Regions from separate parts of the Citrobacter freundii ATCC 8090 genome, predicted to be linked through region 2. Evidence: predicted binding sites of a transcription regulator. Region 2 holds the regulator's gene; the other holds the start of a gene.
What was found. The regulator Fur, encoded in region 2, represses iron uptake genes when iron is present. The targets are predictions, from matches to a motif close to ATAATAATGAGAACNACTATCAA.
Positions count from the first base shown of each region.

Region 1 (9,877 bases), 670 kb from region 2:
TGGCCATAATCGCCGAACCGCCCATATCCAGTAAGCTGTGCCATGCGCCATACATTTTGGCACCCACCAGTGGAATGCTGTTCAACCATGCCAGATCCGGTAGTGTCATATCACCTGCGGTTACGGCATGGATCAGCGGCCCACTGCCATCGACGATGCTGTTAACCAGCAGCGCGATGGGGATGATGAACAACAGCACCAGCAACAGTGTCATCACCAGTACGGCAAGTGAACGGCGTCCCCAGAGCAATTTTTGTAAGCGTAGCAGGATAGGCCAGGTTGCAATGACAATCGTGCCTGCCCAGGCAAAACCGAGGATAAAGGGCTGAACAATCCAGAGGCAGGCCACAATCAGGATGGCTAAAAACAGCACCGATAGCAGCACTTGTGCAATATCCCTGGGCTGACGGAAATTTACCATAAATACTTTTCACCTTTGTCTTTGCGCCAGAACGTTGACGCGACGTGAATACTTAAATCACACCCTGTAATGATGAGCAATTTCAGCGGTTTTGAACAGGCGGATTCTGCCTGTAAATCTGCTGAGCGTATTAGAAAAAAATGTGATACAACAAACAAAGCAACACGCAAACGATTAAATTCACAACACAGACCGCAGGAAAGGGTCACTATAATGATTCCACAAATTTCTCAGGCACCAGGTGTCGTTCAACTGGTGCTCAACTTTTTGCAGGCGCTGGAGCAGCAAGGATTTACGGGCGATACGGCAACGAGCTATGCCGATCGTCTGACAATGTCGACGGATAACAGTATTTATCAGCTGCTACCTGATGCTGTCGTTTTCCCTCGTTCAACCGCAGATGTGGCGCTAATCGCCCGTCTGGCGGCAGAACCGCTTTTCTCGTCGTTGATTTTTACCCCGCGCGGCGGCGGCACCGGGACCAACGGTCAGGCGCTGAACCAGGGCATTATTGTTGATATGTCCCGCTATATGAGCCGCATTATTGAAATCAACCCGCAAGAAGGTTGGGTGCGGGTAGAAGCCGGGGTGATAAAAGATCAGCTCAACCAGTTTCTGAAGCCTTACGGCTATTTCTTTGCCCCGGAATTATCCACCAGTAACCGGGCAACGCTCGGCGGGATGATCAACACCGATGCGTCCGGGCAAGGATCGTTGGTTTACGGTAAAACTTCCGATCATGTGTTGGGCATCCGTGCGGTGCTGATGGGCGGCGATATTCTTGATACTCAGCCAATGCCGATCGAGCTTGCCGAAATGCTGGGGAAAAGCAATACCACCATTGGCCGCATCTATAAGACCGTTTATGAACGTTGTCGTGATAACCGACAGCTGATCATGGATAAATTCCCGAAACTTAATCGCTTCCTGACCGGGTACGATCTACGGCACGTCTTTAACGATGAGATGACCGAATTTGATTTAACCCGCATTCTCACCGGCTCTGAAGGTACGCTGGCGTTTATCACCGAAGCCCGTCTGGATATCACGCCGCTGCCAAAAGTCAGACAACTGGTTAACGTCAAGTACGACTCTTTCGACTCGGCGTTGCGTAATGCGCCGGTGATGGTGGAAGCACGCGCATTGTCGGTAGAAACTGTTGACTCCAAAGTACTCAATCTGGCGCGGGAAGATATCGTCTGGCACTCGGTAAGTGAATTGATTACCGATGTACCTGATAAAGAGATGCTGGGTCTGAACATTGTAGAGTTTGCCGGTGACGACGAAGTATTGATTAATTCGCAGGTCAGCGCACTGTGTGAACGTCTGGATGGCTTAATCGCTCGTCAGGAAGCGGGTGTCATTGGCTGGCAGCTGTGTACCGAACTGGCGGGAGTCGAACGAATTTACGCCATGCGCAAAAAGGCAGTCGGTCTGCTGGGCAATGCAAAAGGTTCCGCGAAGCCAATTCCGTTCGCCGAGGATACCTGCGTTCCGCCGGAGCATCTGGCGGACTATATTGCCGAGTTCCGCGCGCTACTCGACAGCCACGCCCTGAGTTACGGCATGTTTGGTCACGTAGACGCAGGCGTGCTGCATGTCAGACCGGCGTTGGATATGTGTGACCCGCAGCAGGAAGTGCTGATGAAACGCATTTCTGATGATGTTGTGGCGCTGACGGCGAAATATGGCGGTTTGCTGTGGGGCGAGCATGGGAAAGGTTTTCGTGCAGAATATAGCCCGGCGTTCTTCGGCGAGGAGCTGTATCGCGAACTGCGCAAAGTGAAATCGGTGTTTGATCCGCAAAACCGGCTGAATCCTGGGAAAATCTGTCCACCGGAAGACGTAGATGCGCCGATGATGAAAGTGGACGCGGTGAAACGCGGAACGTATGACCGTCAGATCCCTCTGGCCGTACGCCAGGAGTGGCGCGGGGCAATGGAGTGTAACGGCAACGGGTTATGCTTTAACTTCGATGCGAAAAGCCCTATGTGTCCGTCGATGAAAATCAGCCTCAACCGTATTCATTCGCCAAAAGGGCGAGCCACGTTAGTGCGTGAATGGCTGCGTTTGTTAGCGGATCGCGGGATTGACCCAATACAGCTGGAAAAAGAGCTACCGGAAAAACGCGCCAGTTTACGTTCGCTGATTGCCCGTACCCGCAACAGCTGGCATGCGCGCAAGGGTGAATACGATTTCTCACACGAAGTAAAAGAGGCGATGTCAGGTTGCCTGGCGTGTAAAGCCTGTTCCACCCAGTGTCCAATTAAAATTGATGTACCGGAGTTCCGTTCGCGCTTCCTCCAGCTGTACCACACGCGTTATCTGCGCCCGTTGCGCGATCACATGGTGGCGACCGTTGAGAGCTATGCGCCGTTAATGGCACGAGCGCCCAAAACGTTTAACTTCTTCATCAACCAGCCGCTGGTGCGAAACCTGGCTAAAAAGCACATTGGAATGGTTGATTTACCTCTGTTGTCTGCACCGTCGCTGCAACGCCAACTGGTGGGGCATCGCTCCGCCAATATGACGTTGGAACAGCTCGAATTACTCAGCCTTGAGCAAAAAGCCCGTACGGTGCTGGTGGTGCAGGACCCTTTCACCAGCTATTACGATGCGCAGGTGGTTGCTGACTTTATACGTCTGGTAGAGAAGCTGGGCATGCAGCCGGTACTGCTGCCGTTTTCGCCAAACGGCAAGGCGCAGCACATTAAAGGCTTCTTAAACCGTTTTGCCAAAACGGCGAAAAAGACATCCGAGTTTCTTAACCGGGTAGCGAAGCTGAATATTCCGATGGTGGGTGTTGATCCGGCGCTGGTGCTTTGTTATCGCGATGAATACAAGATGGTGCTGGGTGAACAACGGGGGGATTTCCATGTGTTGCTAGCCAACGAATGGTTATCGAAAGCTGTGGAAGCACAGCAGCCAGTCGCTGTTGGCGGTGAACCGTGGTATTTCTTTGGTCACTGTACCGAAGTGACGGCCTTGCCGGGCGCGCCTGCACAGTGGGCGGCTATTTTTGCTCGCTTTGGCGCAAAGCTGGAGAACGTCAGCGTGGGATGCTGTGGTATGGCTGGCACCTACGGCCACGAAGTGAAGAATCACCAAAACTCATTGGGGATCTATGAGTTATCATGGCACCAGGCAATGCAACGATTGCCACGTAACCGTTGTCTGGCTACCGGGTACTCCTGTCGCAGTCAGGTTAAACGCGTTGAAGGTACGGGCGTTCGCCACCCATTACAGGCACTGCTGGAGATTATAGGATGATCTGGAAACGTGAAGTCACACTCGAGGCGCTCAATGCCATGGGTGAAGGAAATATGGTTGGGTTGCTAGATATTCGTTTTGTGCACATTGGTGACGATACGCTGGAAGCTACAATGCCGGTGGACCATCGCACCAAACAACCCTTTGGGTTGCTGCACGGCGGCGCATCCGTGGTGCTGGCGGAAAGTATTGGTTCGGTAGCGGGATACCTGTGTACTCAGGGTGAGCAGAAAGTGGTGGGCCTGGAGATCAACGCCAACCATATCCGTTCTGCGCGGGAAGGGCACGTCAGGGGCGTATGTCGCGCGTTACATACCGGCTCTCGTCACCAGGTTTGGCAAATAGAGATCTTCGATGAGCAGGGACGATTGTGCTGTACTTCGCGTCTGACGACCGCAATTTTGTGATGCATATTGCTTTTGGTCATTATCTGCACAGGGAATGGTGTTATACTGTGCAGGTTTTGAACACAAGCGAGGATGATATGTCTACCCAATTAGACCCTGCCCAACTGGCAATAGAATTTTTACGTCGTGATAAAACCGATCTTTCACCGGCTCAGTACCTGAAAAGGCTGAAACAGCTCGAACTGGAGTTTGCTGATTTACTGGCGCTCTCCTCGATGGAACTGAAAGAAGAGATCTATTTTGCCTGGCGCATGGGCGTTCATTGATTCCGGTATGCTTATCGTAACGAAACCCCGACACGTGTTCGGGGTTATTTTTGCCTTAAATCTTCATTACCACTTCATCTCACCGCTGTTAACCTTCGCACTTAGTTCCAGCGAGCTTGCGTCCGCCAGACCTGGCCATGCTGCCGTCATGGTTTTAATCACATAATCCGATCCTTTCTTCGCCCCTAACACCTGCTCAAACGACTGCAAATAGTCCTGGGTGAAGCGAATAGCTTTATCGCCGGTTGGGCGTTCGCCAATGTAATGACCCGGGACCACTTGAGTGGGCTGTAAGCTCTGCATTTCGCTCAGTACGTTACGCCATGTACTACGCTGTTCTTCAGATTGTGTATCCGCCGTCCAGACGTGAATACCTGAAGCCACGCCTGTGCCGCCAATAATGGCCCGATTCGCCGGGATCCAGATATACGCTGCATAATCGTTGGAGTGACGCAGTTCCAGCGGTTCACCATCAACCGTGAACTGCGTTTGCGTCGTCGCCTGCGGAACAGTGAGCGATGTTGGCGCGCCGTCCTTCATTTGCGGGCCCCAGAATTGCAGTTTGGCCTCTTTGGTGGCGCGGATATGGTCTACCACCTGCGGTGTTGCCAGAACTTTTACCTGTGGGAAAGCGTTGACGATGGGTTGCAGACCGAAATAGAAATCCGGATCGCCGGAAGTGATCACGATAGCCTTCAGCGTTTTACCGCTGGCGCGAATCATCTGCACCAGCTGTTCGCCATCTTTGGTGCTGAACTGGGCGTCAAACAAAATCGCCTCTTTGGGGCCAGACACCAGCGTCGAAGAGACCGGGAAAATACCCTTCTCCTGCGGATTATAGACGTCCAGCTGTAGCGGTGCGGCGAAAGCTGAAGACGAAAACAGAGGTAACAGCAGGGCCAGAGATTTAACTTTCATACCAGGTAACCTTATGCAGGGAATTGTCTTTTGATAGTTCCCGTATTTTAAGCATATTCGTATCTGTTAGAATTCCCTCATTAGGACATGCTGAGTTTCATAAAACGATCGGATGGGATGCAATGGACAGAGTGATGGCGGCAACGGTATTTAACCATATCTGTGATTTGGGCAGTCTGAGCGCCGCTGCACGTGCATTGGGGCTTTCCCGTCCGATGGTCAGTCGCTACCTCGACGAGATGGAAAAATGGGCAGGCGTAAGGCTTATCCATCGCTCATCGCGTCGCTTGACGATCACGCCGGCGGGTGAAGAGGCATTACTGAAAACGCGTTCTCTGGCGCAACTTTCGCTGGATATTGGTGCCGCCAGTGGCGCGCAAATTCCCTCCGGCACGCTACGTGTGGCCTGCGCCCATTTTACCGCCATGCATATTCTTGCTCCGGTTCTGCCGGCGTTTATGGAGCAATATCCGCAATTACGTATTGAGGTGGAGATCAATAATCAACCGGTAAGCCTTGTGGGGGAACGCATCGATGTGGCGATCCGCATAACGGATAATCCCGAGCCAGGAACCATCGCCCGTCGGTTGGGCGACTGTAAATCGGTACTTTGCGCGTCCGCAGATTATCTGCATCAACATGGCACGCCTGAGACAGTCGACGATCTCACTCGGCACAATTGCCTGTACTACAGCGGTTTTGCCGGACAATCCTGGCACTTTTTGGATGCCCAGGGGCAGTCTGTCTCCGTTGCAATCAAAGGGAATTTGAGTGCAGGGATCTCTTCGCTGCTCTGCGAGTCGGCGGTGGCAGGAATGGGAATCGCGTTGGTGCCAGAACTGGAAGCGCAGGAAGGGCTGGCGCAGGGAGCGTTAATTCGATTACTGCCAGAACTTCAACCTAAATGCTTACCAATTTATGGCTTATACCTTTCTCGGGAGCATCAGCCTGCGGGGCTACGTTTGCTGCTGGATGCGCTTAGTGGGGCGGCGCAATGCTAAAAAGGTAGCTAAACGTGCTCACAAAATAGTCAAACCGCAAGTTGTGTTAAAAAAAACTTAACGGTGTATGAGATTATTCTTATCGCCCCTTCAAGAGCTAAGCCATCGTGAGTGCCGGAGATAAGCGCCGGATGGGGCCGGAACCCTTAAGCCTGCCAGCAAGCAGACTTAAGGGTTTTTTGTCATTAGCATATTATTTGAATAGTTGTTTTCCCTGTTTTTATCCCTACCTATCCCTTAAATAGACATTATCTATACATCTTTTAATCTTTGACCTGCCTGAACGATTAGATTTCTATAATCCATTATTAATCAATGCATTGAACAAATAATTCCATTCCTGTAAACCCTCGCTGCAGGGTCTATGCTTAGTAAAAGTAGTCAAAAAGGGCGGTTAACCCGAATGCCCCTGCTGTTGAGGGGTTGAAGTGATAATCATTATCACTAACATGTTGTTATAGCTTAAAAGCTAGTGACTCGAGGTAACCCTATGGAATTGCATTCAGGAACATTTAACCCGGACGATTTTGCCTGGCGTGGACTGACGTTAACACCTGCGGCTGCGGCGCATATCCGTGAACTGGTGGCAAAGCAACCCGACATGTTGGGCGTGCGCCTGGGCGTGAAGCAAACGGGATGCGCGGGATTCGGCTACGTGCTGGATACCGTGCGCGAGGCCCAAAAAGACGATCTCCTGTTTGAAACGGATGGCGCCAGACTGTATGTGCCTTTACAGGCGATGCCGTTCATCGACGGCACAGAAGTCGATTTCGTTCGCGAAGGATTAAATCAGTTATTTAAATTTCATAACCCGAAAGCCCAGAACGAATGCGGCTGTGGCGAAAGTTTTGGGGTATAGGCGGTACTATGTCTCGTAATACTGAAGCAACTGACGATGTCAACACCTGGGCTGGCGGGCACCTTAATTACAAAGAGGGCTTCTTCACCCAACTGCAAACCGATGAGCTGGCGAAAGGGATCAACGAAGAGGTCGTGCGCGCGATTTCGGCAAAACGTAATGAACCCGACTGGATGCTGGAATTCCGCCTGAATGCCTTTCGGGCATGGCTGACGATGGAAGAGCCGCACTGGCTAAAAGCGCACTACGACAAGCTGAATTATCAGGAGTACAGCTATTATTCCGCACCGTCCTGCGGTAACTGCGATGAAACCTGCGCGTCTGAGCCGGGAGCGGTGCAGCAAACGGGGGCGAATGCGTTTTTAAGCAAAGAGGTTGAGGATGCCTTTGAACAGCTTGGCGTACCGGTCCGTGAAGGCAAAGAGGTGGCGGTTGATGCTATTTTTGACTCGGTATCGGTGGCGACCACCTATCGCGACAAACTGGCGGAACAGGGCATTATTTTCTGTTCGTTCGGTGAGGCGATTCACGATCATCCTGAGCTGGTAAAACAATATCTGGGCACCGTGGTTCCAGGTAATGACAACTTCTTTGCCGCGCTGAATGCAGCGGTGGCATCTGACGGCACGTTTATTTATGTACCGAAAGGCGTGCGTTGCCCCATGGAACTGTCGACCTATTTCCGTATCAATGCGGAAAAAACCGGGCAGTTTGAACGCACCATTCTGGTCGCGGATGAGGGCAGCTACGTCAGCTATATCGAGGGCTGTTCGGCTCCGGTGCGCGACAGCTACCAGCTGCATGCCGCGGTGGTAGAAGTCATCATCCACAAAGATGCCGAAGTGAAATACTCGACGGTGCAAAACTGGTTCCCCGGGGATGGTAACACCGGCGGCATTTTGAACTTCGTCACCAAGCGCGCTCTGTGCGAAGGTGAAAACAGCAAAATGTCGTGGACGCAGTCGGAAACCGGCTCGGCCATTACCTGGAAATACCCAAGCTGCATTTTGCGTGGCGACAACTCTATCGGCGAATTCTACTCCGTGGCCCTGACAAGTGGTCATCAGCAGGCCGATACAGGCACCAAGATGATCCACATCGGTAAAAACACCAAATCGACCATTATCTCGAAAGGGATCTCCGCCGGACACAGCCAGAACAGCTATCGCGGTTTAGTGAAAATCATGCCGACCGCCACCAACGCCCGCAACTATACCCAATGTGACTCGATGCTGATCGGGGCGGATTGCGGAGCGCACACATTCCCATATGTGGAGTGTCGTAACAACAGCGCCCAGCTCGAGCACGAAGCCACGACGTCGCGCATTGGCGAAGATCAGCTGTTTTACTGCCTGCAGCGCGGTATCAGCGAAGAGGATGCCATTTCGATGATCGTGAATGGTTTCTGTAAAGACGTGTTCTCTGAACTGCCGCTGGAATTTGCTGTGGAAGCGCAAAAACTTCTCGCCATAAGTCTTGAACACAGCGTCGGTTAAAATTTAAGGAAAGCACATGTTAAGCATCAAAGATTTACAGGTCAGTGTGGAAGATAAGGCGATCCTGCGTGGGCTGAGTCTTGAAATTCGCCCCGGAGAAGTGCACGCCATTATGGGGCCAAATGGTTCCGGGAAAAGTACGCTTTCCGCCACCCTGGCCGGACGTGATGACTATGAAGTCACCGGCGGGACGGTAGAATTCAACGGTAAGGATTTACTGGAACTGTCACCGGAAGACCGGGCCGGCGAAGGGATCTTTATGGCATTCCAGTATCCGGTGGAAATCCCCGGCGTCAGTAATCAGTTTTTCCTGCAAACGGCACTGAATGCGGTGCGCACCTACCGTGGTGAAGAGTCGCTGGACAGGTTTGACTTCCAGGATCTGATGGAAGAAAAAATTGCGTTGCTGAAGATGCCGGAAGATTTGCTCACGCGTTCGGTCAACGTTGGTTTCTCCGGCGGTGAGAAAAAGCGTAATGACATATTGCAAATGGCGGTGCTGGAGCCTCAGTTGTGCATTCTGGATGAGTCGGACTCCGGGCTGGATATCGATGCGCTGAAAATCGTCGCAGACGGCGTGAACTCACTACGCGACGGGCAACGTTCATTCATTATCGTCACCCATTATCAACGCATCCTGGACTATATCAAACCCGATTATGTTCACGTTCTCTACCAGGGGCGAATAGTGAAGTCCGGTGATTTTACGCTGGTCAAACAACTTGAGGAGCAAGGTTATGGCTGGCTTAGCGAACAGCAGTAACGTGCTGCAACAGTGGCACCATCTGTTTGAAACGCAAGGTGAGACGCGCTCGCAACATGCCCAGCAGCATCTGCAGCAGATGCTGCGTCTGGGGCTGCCAACGCGTAAGCATGAGGACTGGAAATACACGCCGCTGGAGGGGTTAACCAATAGCCAGTTTGTCAGTCATGTCACTGAGATAACGTCAGCCCAGTGTGAAGCGTTAGCGCCGGCAATTGATGCCATACGACTGGTATTTGTCGACGGGCAATTCTCTCCAACGCTGAGCGACAGAGCGGAAGGTAGTGGTTTTGACATTACCATTGACGATGCGCGCCAGATGCTGCCAGCGGCTATCCAACCGGAAGTGTTTCTGCACCTGACCGAAAGCCTGTCGCGTAGCGTCACTCACATTCAGGTGAAGCGTAACCAGCGCCCAGCGAAACCGCTGCTGCTACTGCACATTACCCAGGGGCTGGCGGGCGATGAGGTGAACA
Region 1 is NZ_CP049015.1:2,197,205-2,207,081, forward strand. Features, by position in the region: gene ydiK (AI-2E family transporter YdiK) at 1-421, opposite strand, end outside; gene ydiJ (D-2-hydroxyglutarate dehydrogenase YdiJ) at 635-3,691, shown strand; gene menI (1,4-dihydroxy-2-naphthoyl-CoA hydrolase) at 3,688-4,098, shown strand; gene G4551_RS10575 (YdiH family protein) at 4,176-4,364, shown strand; gene G4551_RS10580 (Vmh family MBL fold metallo-hydrolase) at 4,431-5,282, opposite strand; gene G4551_RS10585 (LysR family transcriptional regulator) at 5,405-6,283, shown strand; gene sufA (Fe-S cluster assembly scaffold SufA) at 6,774-7,142, shown strand; gene sufB (Fe-S cluster assembly protein SufB) at 7,151-8,638, shown strand; gene sufC (Fe-S cluster assembly ATPase SufC) at 8,655-9,401, shown strand; gene sufD (Fe-S cluster assembly protein SufD) at 9,376-9,877, shown strand, end outside.
Region 1: the regulator Fur is predicted to act here: its motif matches at 6,712-6,734, upstream of sufA (Fe-S cluster assembly scaffold SufA).

Region 2 (9,877 bases):
GAAAACTACCCGCAGGGCGAAAGCGAGCTGGTCACTATGCCTAACCATCCGAATAAACCGGAAATGGGCAGCCGTGAAGTACCGTTTAGCGGTGAAATTTGGATCGATCGCGCAGACTTCCGCGAAGAAGCGAACAAGCAGTACAAGCGTCTGGTGATGGGCAAAGAAGTGCGTCTGCGTAATGCATACGTGATCAAGGCCGAACGTGTTGAGAAAGATGCAGAAGAGAAGATCACCACCATTTTCTGCACCTACGATGCTGACACCCTGAGCAAAGATCCGGCCGATGGTCGTAAAGTTAAAGGCGTTATTCACTGGGTGAGCGCGTCCCATGCGCTACCGATTGAAATCCGTCTGTACGACCGTCTGTTTAGCGTGCCAAACCCAGGTGCGGCGGAAGACTTCCTGTCCGTTATTAACCCAGAATCGCTGGTCATTAAGCAGGGTTACGGTGAGCCGTCGCTGCAGGCTGCGGTTGCAGGTAAAGCGTTCCAGTTTGAGCGTGAAGGTTACTTCTGCCTGGACAGCCGTTATGCAACGGCTGACAAGCTGGTGTTTAACCGTACCGTTGGTCTGCGTGATACGTGGGCTAAAGCGGGCGAATAAGTCGCAACACATCCTCTCTAAACGCCGCTTCATGCGGCGTTTTTTTTCGCAAAAAAACCGTTTGACAGGCTCCGTTTGCGCAGCGAATTAATTACATGTCTGTAATAATAAATCGGCTGAATGTTTTTACGTTTAAATAACTTACCTCAATGTGAAATGGGCTGAAACCGATTTCATCTCTATGGAAAACAAGCGATTTTTTCATTTTATCAACGCTTTTTTATCTCCCAATGAAAATGTAACAGAAAGCAATGAAATATGTGCGGTTGCTCATACTATTACATACTCGTTACAGAAAGAGATTGATAATTCGCGTCGCGAAAAATAGTCTATTCATTGTAGTCACTGAGGTTTTCTTGGCGCTACTTTTTTAATTTTTGTTTTTTCGCTGTCCGCTTATATCGGCAGCATTTTTATGTCAAAGAGGATTAACATATGCGTACGTTTAGTGGCAAACGTAGTACGCTGGCGCTGGCTATCGCCGGTATCACAGCAATGTCGGGTTTTGTTGTCGCTCCGCAGGTACACGCCGAAGGATTTATTGATGACTCAACCTTAACCGGCGGCATCTATTACTGGCAGCGTGAGCGTGACCGTAAAGATGTGACCGATCATGACAAATACAAAACCAACCTTTCTCACTCCACCTGGAACGCTAACCTCGACTTCCAGTCCGGTTATGCGGCCGATATGTTTGGTATTGATATCGCAGCATTTACCGCTATTGAAATGAACGAAAGTAGCGAAAGCGGCCATCCAAACGAAATCGCATTCTCTTCCAAAAATAAAGGCTATGACGAGGATTACTCCGGCGATAAGAGCGGGATTAGCCTTTATAAAGCAGCAGCTAAATTTAAATACGGCCCAACCTGGGCGCGTGCCGGTTACATTCAACCAACCGGGCAGACTTTGCTGGCACCGCACTGGAGCTTTATGCCAGGTACCTATCAGGGGGCTGAAGCCGGTGCCAACTTCGACTATGGTGATGCTGGCGCACTAAGCTTCTCCTATATGTGGGCTAACGAATATAAAGCGCCGTGGCACACCGAAGTCGATAAATTCTATCAGGCTGATAAAAAGACCAGCGTTGATTACCTGCATTCAATCGGCGCGAAATATGACTTCAAAAATAACCTGTTGCTGGAAGCGGCATTTGGTCAGTCTGAAGGCTACGTCGATCAGTACTTCGCCAAAGCCAGCTACAAATTCGATTTAGGCGGTAACCCGTTTACTACCAGCTATCAATTCTACGGCGCACGTGACAAAGTTGACGATCGCACCGTGAACGATATTTATGACGGCACGGCCTGGCTGCAGGCGCTGACCTTCGGTTATAAAGTAGCGGAAGTGGTTGACCTGCGTCTGGAAGGCACATGGGTTAAAGCAGATGGGCAGCAAGGCTACTTCCTGCAGCGTATGACCCCGACCTACGCCTCATCAAACGGTCGCCTGGACGTGTGGTGGGATAACCGTTCTGACTTCAACGCCAACGGCGAAAAGGCAGTCTTCTTCGGCGCAATGTATGACCTGAAGAACTGGAACCTGCCGGGCTGGGCAGTGGGCGCGTCCTACGTTTACGCATGGGATGCCAAACCCGCTACCTGGCAGCTCAACCCGGATGCGTACTACGACAAAAACCGCACTATCGAAGAATCTTCTTACAGCCTGGATGCGGTCTACACCCTGCAGGATGGTCGTGCGAAGGGCACTATGTTTAAACTGCACTTCACCCAGTACGACAACCATTCAGATATTCCGAGCTGGGGTGGTGGTTACGGCAACATCTTCCAGGATGAGCGTGACGTGAAATTCATCGTTATTGCTCCGTTCACTATCTTCTAATGCCAATAGCGGCAGGCCGTGCTCCTGCCGCCTCGTTGAGGAACGTGCTATGAAAAAACTGATACTCATCGCCGTTATGGCATCAGGGCTGGTGGCTTGTACGCAATCCCCTGCACCGAAAGAAGACAGCCGTCTGAAAGAAGCCTACAGCGCGTGTATTAATACTGCTCAAGGATCGCCGGAAAAAATAGAAGCCTGCCAAAGCGTGTTGAATGTACTGAAGAAAGAAAAACAGCACCAGCAGTTTGCCAATGAAGAAAGCGTACGCGTGCTGGATTATCAGCAGTGTATCCAGGCCACGCGCACGGGTAACGATCAGGCCGTTAATGCTGATTGCGATAAAGTCTGGCAGGAAATTCGCAGCAAGAATGCCGCACAGTAATTCAAAAAATGAAAAAGACAACGGGCGGAGAATTTTCCGCCCGTTTGCATTTCAGAGCTTATTTTCCACTGGTTGATAACCCCGACTTAGCCGGACAAACAGCATTGCCGTGGCGGCGAGTCCGCAAAGTGCCGCGCACATCAGCCACCATCCCGGTGAGCTTTTATCCCCGGTTAGCTGAACCAGTGCCGTGGATATGACCGGCGTTAGGCCGCCAAAAATCGCTGTGGCAAGACTGAATGCCAGTGAAAAGCCCACCGTACGCACATAGACCGGCATCACCTCGGTGAGTGCGGCTACCATTGCCCCGTTATACATACCAAAAAAGAATGAGAACCAAAGCAGGACCAATGTCATGCGAGTGAAATCTGGCGCGGCGGTGAGCCAGTGCATTACCGGCCAGGTGGTGATCAGAGCGAGTATGGTAATCCCCATTAACACCGGACGACGACCAATTCGGTCAGAAATTGCCCCGCCAATGGGCAGCCAGATAAAGTTAGAAATACCGACCAGCATGGTGACCACCAGGCTGTCGCGAGCGCTCAGGTGGAGTACAGCCCTGCCGTAGGTCGGGGTGTAGACGGTGATGAAGTAAAATGTCGTTGTGGTCATCGCCACCAGCAGCGTACCTGCAGCGATAAGACGCCAGTTTTTGACGATAGTGGTGAAAATTTCCCGAGTGTCGGGGCGGTGCGTGCGTTGTAAAAATGCGTCTGTTTCCTGCAGCGAGCGGCGGAGCACGAAGATCAAAGGAATAATCATGCAACCAATAAAGAAGGGAATGCGCCAGCCCCATTCCGAGATCTGATCGTGTCCCAGGGTAGCGTTCAGACAGTAACCAATCAGCGCCGCCACCACAATGGCGACCTGTTGACTGGCCGACTGCCAACTGGTGTAGAAGCCTTTATTGCCAGGCGTGGCGATTTCCGAAAGATAAACCGAGACACCGCCTAACTCTACGCCTGCAGAAAATCCCTGTAATAATCGTCCAAGTAATACCAGCACGGGAGCCAGCAGGCCAATACTGTGATAGCCAGGTACAAGGGCAATCAGCAGGGTACCGCAGCCCATAATCGCCAGCGTCACCATCAGGCCTTTACGACGACCAATTCTGTCGATATAAGCACCCAGCACAATGGCGCCAACGGGTCGCATTAAGAAACCCGAACCAAAAACAGCGAAAGTTAACATTAGCCCGGCAAATTCACTCTCCGCGGGAAAGAAGGTCTTTGCAATATAGGTGGCGTAAAACCCGAACAGAAAAAAGTCGAACTGTTCGAGAAAATTACCGCTGGTTACCCGCAGTATTGCGCCGAAAGTTCCGGCGCGCGATGGTTGTTGTGTCATTGGGTTTGCTCCACTGTCTTATCATAATATTTATAGAGGTAAGAGTGTGCGGGTTAGTTGTCTGTGACCCCCGCCTGTTTGCCGCGCCGTTTCTCAATCGCCCACTTGAGTAAGGCTGCGCAGCGGTAAAATCCATGGGCAAATTTTCCGTAAGGAATGGTCAGAAAGAGCGCCATGACCACGCCGAGGTGAATGGCGAGCAAAATAGCCATCCAGGACGAGTCTCTTCCTGCCAGCAGGGCTAAACCGGTCAGACTGGTCAGCAGCAGCAGCAAAATAAAACCGCGATCCATCGGTTTTTGCCGTGCGTCGCCATGTAGCGGTGAACGCTTGAGATTGAGCCATAGCAAGCCAGCCGGGCCGACAACCAGGCCAATGCCTCCCAACGTGCCCAGCATGACCGGAACGCTGAAGAACGGATAGGGTGCTTCTATACCTGCGAAATAGTGATAGCCCGTCGCCACCACGGTGGCGGCAAAGCAGAGCAGAAAACCGTAGAAAGTGAAGTGATGAAAACGGCGGCGCATCAGAGTGAAGGCATCATCTGCTTCATTACAACCTTTACCGTGCCCACCATCGAGATACTTTAGTGTCAGCGCATCGTGTGAAGCTTCAGCAATTTCGACGGAACGTGGCATACCGGGAGAAATCTCGCGCCAGAAGCGGATAACGCCCGCCATCAGCAGACCTATCGCCAGAATAAATACCGAACCAAACATCCAGGCCAGCAGGTTATGCGGGAAAATTTGGTAGAAATCTCCGGCCAACGGAGGATGGAGTAACGAGCCTTTTAACCCCATGGCGAGCAGTAAAAACAGGATCAGACCGAAAACCAGCGCCAGCGTCACGGTGACGCCTGCGCGACGATAAAGCGCGCCAAAGGCCGCGGGTTGCGCGTAGTGCTGATAGGTTTCAAGCCGGACTTCTGCCATCGCCTTCGGCACGTTGATGGCAAACTCATGAGGCGGGGCATACTGACAGGCGTGCAGGCAGGCACCGCAGTTATGGCACAAGTTTGCCAGATAATTGATATCCGCTTTACCGAATTCCAGGCGCTGCGTCATTGCCGGGAACACGGCGCAAAATCCTTCACAATAGCGACAGGCGTTGCAGACCTGCATCACGCGTTCAACTTCCGCTTCCGGTTCGGTGATAATTTGCGCGTCGATAATCAGTTTCTCAAGCTGCCTCATGACGAGTCTCCTTACGTGCGGCCAGCGCGGCTTCTTTTCCGGCAATACGGCCAAAAGTGGTACCGATTGACATGCCCACGCCTGCGGTGTAGCCCTTGCCCAGCACGTTGCCCGCCATCATCTCTCCGGCGACGAACAGGTTGCGGCTTGGCTGCCCGGCAAAGTGTACGGCAGCGCGTTCATTTACTTTTAACCCGAGATAGGTGAAGGTGATCCCTGGCCGCAGGGCATAGCCGTAGTAAGGCGGCTGGTCCAGTGGTCGCGCCCAGTGTGTCTTCGCGGGGGTTAACGCTTTTGTCGTGCAGTTATCCAGAATGGTATGGTTGAACTGGCCGGGCTGGCAGGCGTTGTTGTACTCCGTCACGGTGTGGGTAAAGTGTTCGCCATTCAGCCCCAACTGATGAGCCAGTTCCGCCAGCGTATTGGCCTGTGCGCCAGGAAAGACCGGAGGCATGAAGTGGCCGATGGCTTTACTGTCGATAATGGAGTAGCCAATCTGCCCGGGCTGTTGGGCGACCAGTCGTCCCCAAATGGCGTAGCGTTTGGGCCAGAAATCTTCGCCTTCATCATAAAAACGCTCAGCGTCACGGTTGACGACTATGCCGAGCGAAACACAGTCCACGCGGGTACAAATCCCGCCGTCATATAATGGCGCTCTGGCGTCAATGGCTACGCAGTGTGACTGGGAGGGTTCGCCGATGATGTCGGCTCCGGCATCGATCATAAATTTGAGCAGTACGCCCTGGTTAAAGCGCGTGCCGCGAATCAGAAAGTTATCTGCAGGCCATTCGCCGCGCTCGTTCTCTCCCCACGCTTCTCGCAGCCATTCGCGGTTTGACTCAAACCCGCCAGCGGCAAGCACGCAGGATTTCGCTGTAATGCGCTCTTCACCTGCCAGCGCCGCCACGAACTCGCCATTACGCAGTTCAAGCGCCTGAACAGGGGTGTTATAGCGGATCTGCACTCCCAGTTTTTCTGCGCTGCGATAATAGGCATTCACCAGGGCCTTGCCACCGCCCATAAAAAAGGCGTTGGTTCGCGCCACGTGTAAAGCGCCAGAGAGAGGAGGTTGAAAATTGACGCCGTGCTGGCGCATCCAGTCGCGGCATTGTGAAGAGGTGCGGATCACCAGACGTGCCAGGGCTTCGTTGGTATTTCCTTCCGTGACGCGCTGCAGATCTTGCCAATACTCCTCTTCCGGATAGCTTTCCACCAGCACATCCTGCGGTGCATCATGCATACAGCGCAGGTTACGCGTGTGTTGGGAATTTCCCCCACGCCATTCCCGGGGAGCCGCTTCGAGTAGTAAAACGGAAGCGCCTTGCTCCCGGGCGGTAAGGGCAGCGCATAAGGCAGCATTGCCACCGCCAATCACCAGAACATCAACCATCGTATACTCCATTACCATTTAACTAATTGTTAAATTTGTAATTAAAATGTATGCGAACGGCTTGTGCGGGCGCTATGACGTAGTGCTAAAGAGGGCTTTAGTTATTGTAAAGGATGGCGCCTGGCCAGCGTCCTGCTTCCACCAGTTGATGCATCACTTTCGTCAGCACCACGCGGGCTGCGAGGCCCGCCGGGGTGAGCTCATCGTCAGAGAGGCTCACCAGAAAGTTGGGGCGGCTAAGTATCGGATTATGGACGCCGATCACTCTTAGCGTCTCTTTATCGAGATGGGAAATCGCCGCTCCGGGTTGAAGAGTGGCGCCAATGCCACTGCGCACGGCGCGCATCAGCAGCGCCAGACCATCAATTTCTGTAGCGATCTCAATGTTCAGCGAGTGTTCCTGACAAATTGCTTCCAGCCTGCCGCGCAGACCGTGGCCTGGGCTGGGCATTATCAATGGAATACTCGCCAACTGGGCTGGGGCAATATTGTCATCGGTAATATCAGCCAGTAGGGCATGGGTCCCAATCAAAAACAGCCGTTCTTCGAGAATCGGTCTGGCACTCCAGCGCAGGATCTTTTCTTTTTGAAACACCACAGCCAGATCAATCTGGCGGGTATTAATCATCCGTTCCAGATTACCAGAGAGACTTTCCACCACATGCAGGCGAACATCGCTATAGCTTTCCCGCATGGCGTGAATAAAAGGCATACCGAGAACTGAAGCGGTACTGGGAGCCATGCCGACGCTGACGTGCCCGGAAAGCCGGGATTCACGCGCGGCGAGGATTGCATCGTCTGCGTGACGGAGCGCCAGCTGCGCCTGGGAGTAAAAAGCCAGTCCGGCGCTGGTGGGTGTCACGCCTCGCGAAGTGCGCTGCAGCAGGCGAATAGCGAGTTCGTTTTCCAGACGCGACATTTGCTGGCTGAGTGCCGAAACCCCGATATTGAGATCGAGCGCCGCGCTACCCATGCTGCCGGTTTCTACAATGCGCACAAAATAGCGTAGCTGGCGAAGTTCCATTTCGACTCTCCGGAAGGGGCAATTGATTTTTACATTAAAGCAACACAGGAGCGGAGGGAAGGGGAAAAGGGCAGGTAACGCCCATAAAAAAAGCCAACCGGATGGTTGGCTTTTCAGAAAGCATTACATTATTTGCCGTCGTGGGCGTGCTCATCTTCGCGGCAATCGCCTTCGGCACAGTGACCGTAAAGATAGAGGCTATGGTTAGTTAAGCGAATGCCATGTTTAGCCGCAATCTCACGTTGGCGGGCTTCGATGGAATCATCGCTGAACTCGACCACTTTGCCGCAGTCAAGGCAGATGAGGTGATCGTGATGATGCTGTTGAGTCAATTCGAAGACGGATTTACCACCTTCAAAATTATGGCGGGTCACGATACCGGCATCATCAAACTGGTTCAGCACGCGATACACGGTCGCCAGACCAATTTCTTCACCCATATCGATCAGGCGTTTGTATAAGTCTTCCGCACTGACGTGATGGTTATCCGGTTCCTGAAGAACTTCCAGAATTTTTAAACGAGGAAGCGTTACTTTCAGGCCAGCCTTCTTTAATGCGGTATTGTTGTCAGTCATGCGGAATCTGTCCTGTAGCTAAACGATTCACTTCATTAACAGAAGTGACAGAAATTGCACTTGAGATAATGCGATTCATTATAGAACTGCCATGGCTAAATGAAAACTGCAAGTCTCTGGCATATATTGTTAATCAAAACGTGGTATCGCCGACAAACACACTGTGCAACACCCGATTGGCATCCAGCCATTGTACAGGGTCAGACGAAAAAGTTACAAATTTGTAGCAATTATTTTGATTGGTTTTATCTATTGATGCGGCGCAGATGGAAATCTGCGCCACACGAAATCAGGCATTAATGATTTCGTCGAGGTGCAGCTCTTCAGAGATCTGCTTAACCCATTTTTCTACGCGTTCTGCGGTCAGTTCAGGTTGGCGATCTTCATCGATAGCCAGACCGACAAAATGGTCGTCGTCAGCCAGACCTTTGGACGCTTCAAAGTGATAACCCGCCGTTGGCCAGTGACCAACGATGGTTGCGCCGCGCGGTTCGATGATGTCGCGAATGGTCCCTAACGCATCGCAGAAATATTCTGCGTAATCTTCCTGGTCGCCACAGCCGAACAATGCAACCAGTTTGCCGTTAAAATCAATGTCTTCGAGGGTAGGGAAGAAGTCGTCCCAGTCGCACTGCGCTTCACCGTAGTACCAGGTTGGGATGCCGAGCAGCAGAATGTCATACCCTTCGAGGTCTTCTTTGCTGCTTTTTGCAATGTCATGAACATCGGCAACGTCTTTACCAAGCTGTTTTTGAATCATTTTTGCGATGTTTTCGGTATTACCGGTGTCGCTGCCGAAAAAGATGCCAGTGATTGCCATGAGTAAAATAACCTCTTGAAACTTATTGAAATGGTGGTGGCGCATTGCCCACGGATAAGGGCAATCATAGCAGAACAGTCAGGCATGCGGAAACAGCAAACACGCAGGACTGCACTCTGTGCTACACGATTTATGATTTAGAGCAGAAATTCAGACTATGCCTGACCGCGCAATGCGCTGAGTTGGTTCATCAGCATCTCTTCGATGAGTTCACTGCGACTCATGTTGCGTGCCTCAGCCAGCTCGTTCAGAGCGTCAACGGCATCAGCGTTCAGTTTCAGTTCGACACGCTTAAGCCCGCGAACTTTGTCACGCTTAAGCTGATTACGTTTATTAATACGTAACTGTTCATCACGCGAGAGCGGATTAGTTTTGGGTCGTCCCGGGCGACGCTCCTGCGCGAACAGATCTAATGTCGTACGGTCCGTTTGTTCTTTGGCCATGATCTTGGTGACTTCGGGGAAACAATCAGCCAGGCGTCTGCCCGGATGGATAGCGCGCCATAATACATCAGCAGGGGAGACACGCCAACGCCCGCGCGCGTAATCGCGCGCAGACGCTGAGTTTTTAATCAGTTAGCCTGCTCGCTCAGATAACGACGGATGGCGCGCAGCACCGCCTCCGGTTTTTCGGCATGCACCCAATGCCCGGCGCCTGCTATAACGTGCGCACGAGCTTGTGGGAATTGCGCCAGCAGT
Region 2 is NZ_CP049015.1:1,530,295-1,540,171, forward strand. Features, by position in the region: gene glnS (glutamine--tRNA ligase) at 1-606, shown strand, start outside; gene chiP (chitoporin ChiP) at 1,042-2,448, shown strand; gene G4551_RS07310 (ChiQ/YbfN family lipoprotein) at 2,498-2,830, shown strand; gene tcuC (MFS transporter) at 2,882-4,177, opposite strand; gene tcuB (tricarballylate utilization 4Fe-4S protein TcuB) at 4,231-5,370, opposite strand; gene tcuA (FAD-dependent tricarballylate dehydrogenase TcuA) at 5,357-6,760, opposite strand; gene tcuR (tricarballylate utilization LysR family transcriptional regulator TcuR) at 6,858-7,784, opposite strand; gene fur (ferric iron uptake transcriptional regulator) at 7,913-8,359, opposite strand; gene G4551_RS07340 (ryhB-regulated fur leader peptide) at 8,352-8,438, opposite strand; gene fldA (flavodoxin FldA) at 8,649-9,179, opposite strand; gene ybfE (LexA regulated protein) at 9,335-9,622, opposite strand; gene ybfF (esterase) at 9,751-9,877, opposite strand, start outside.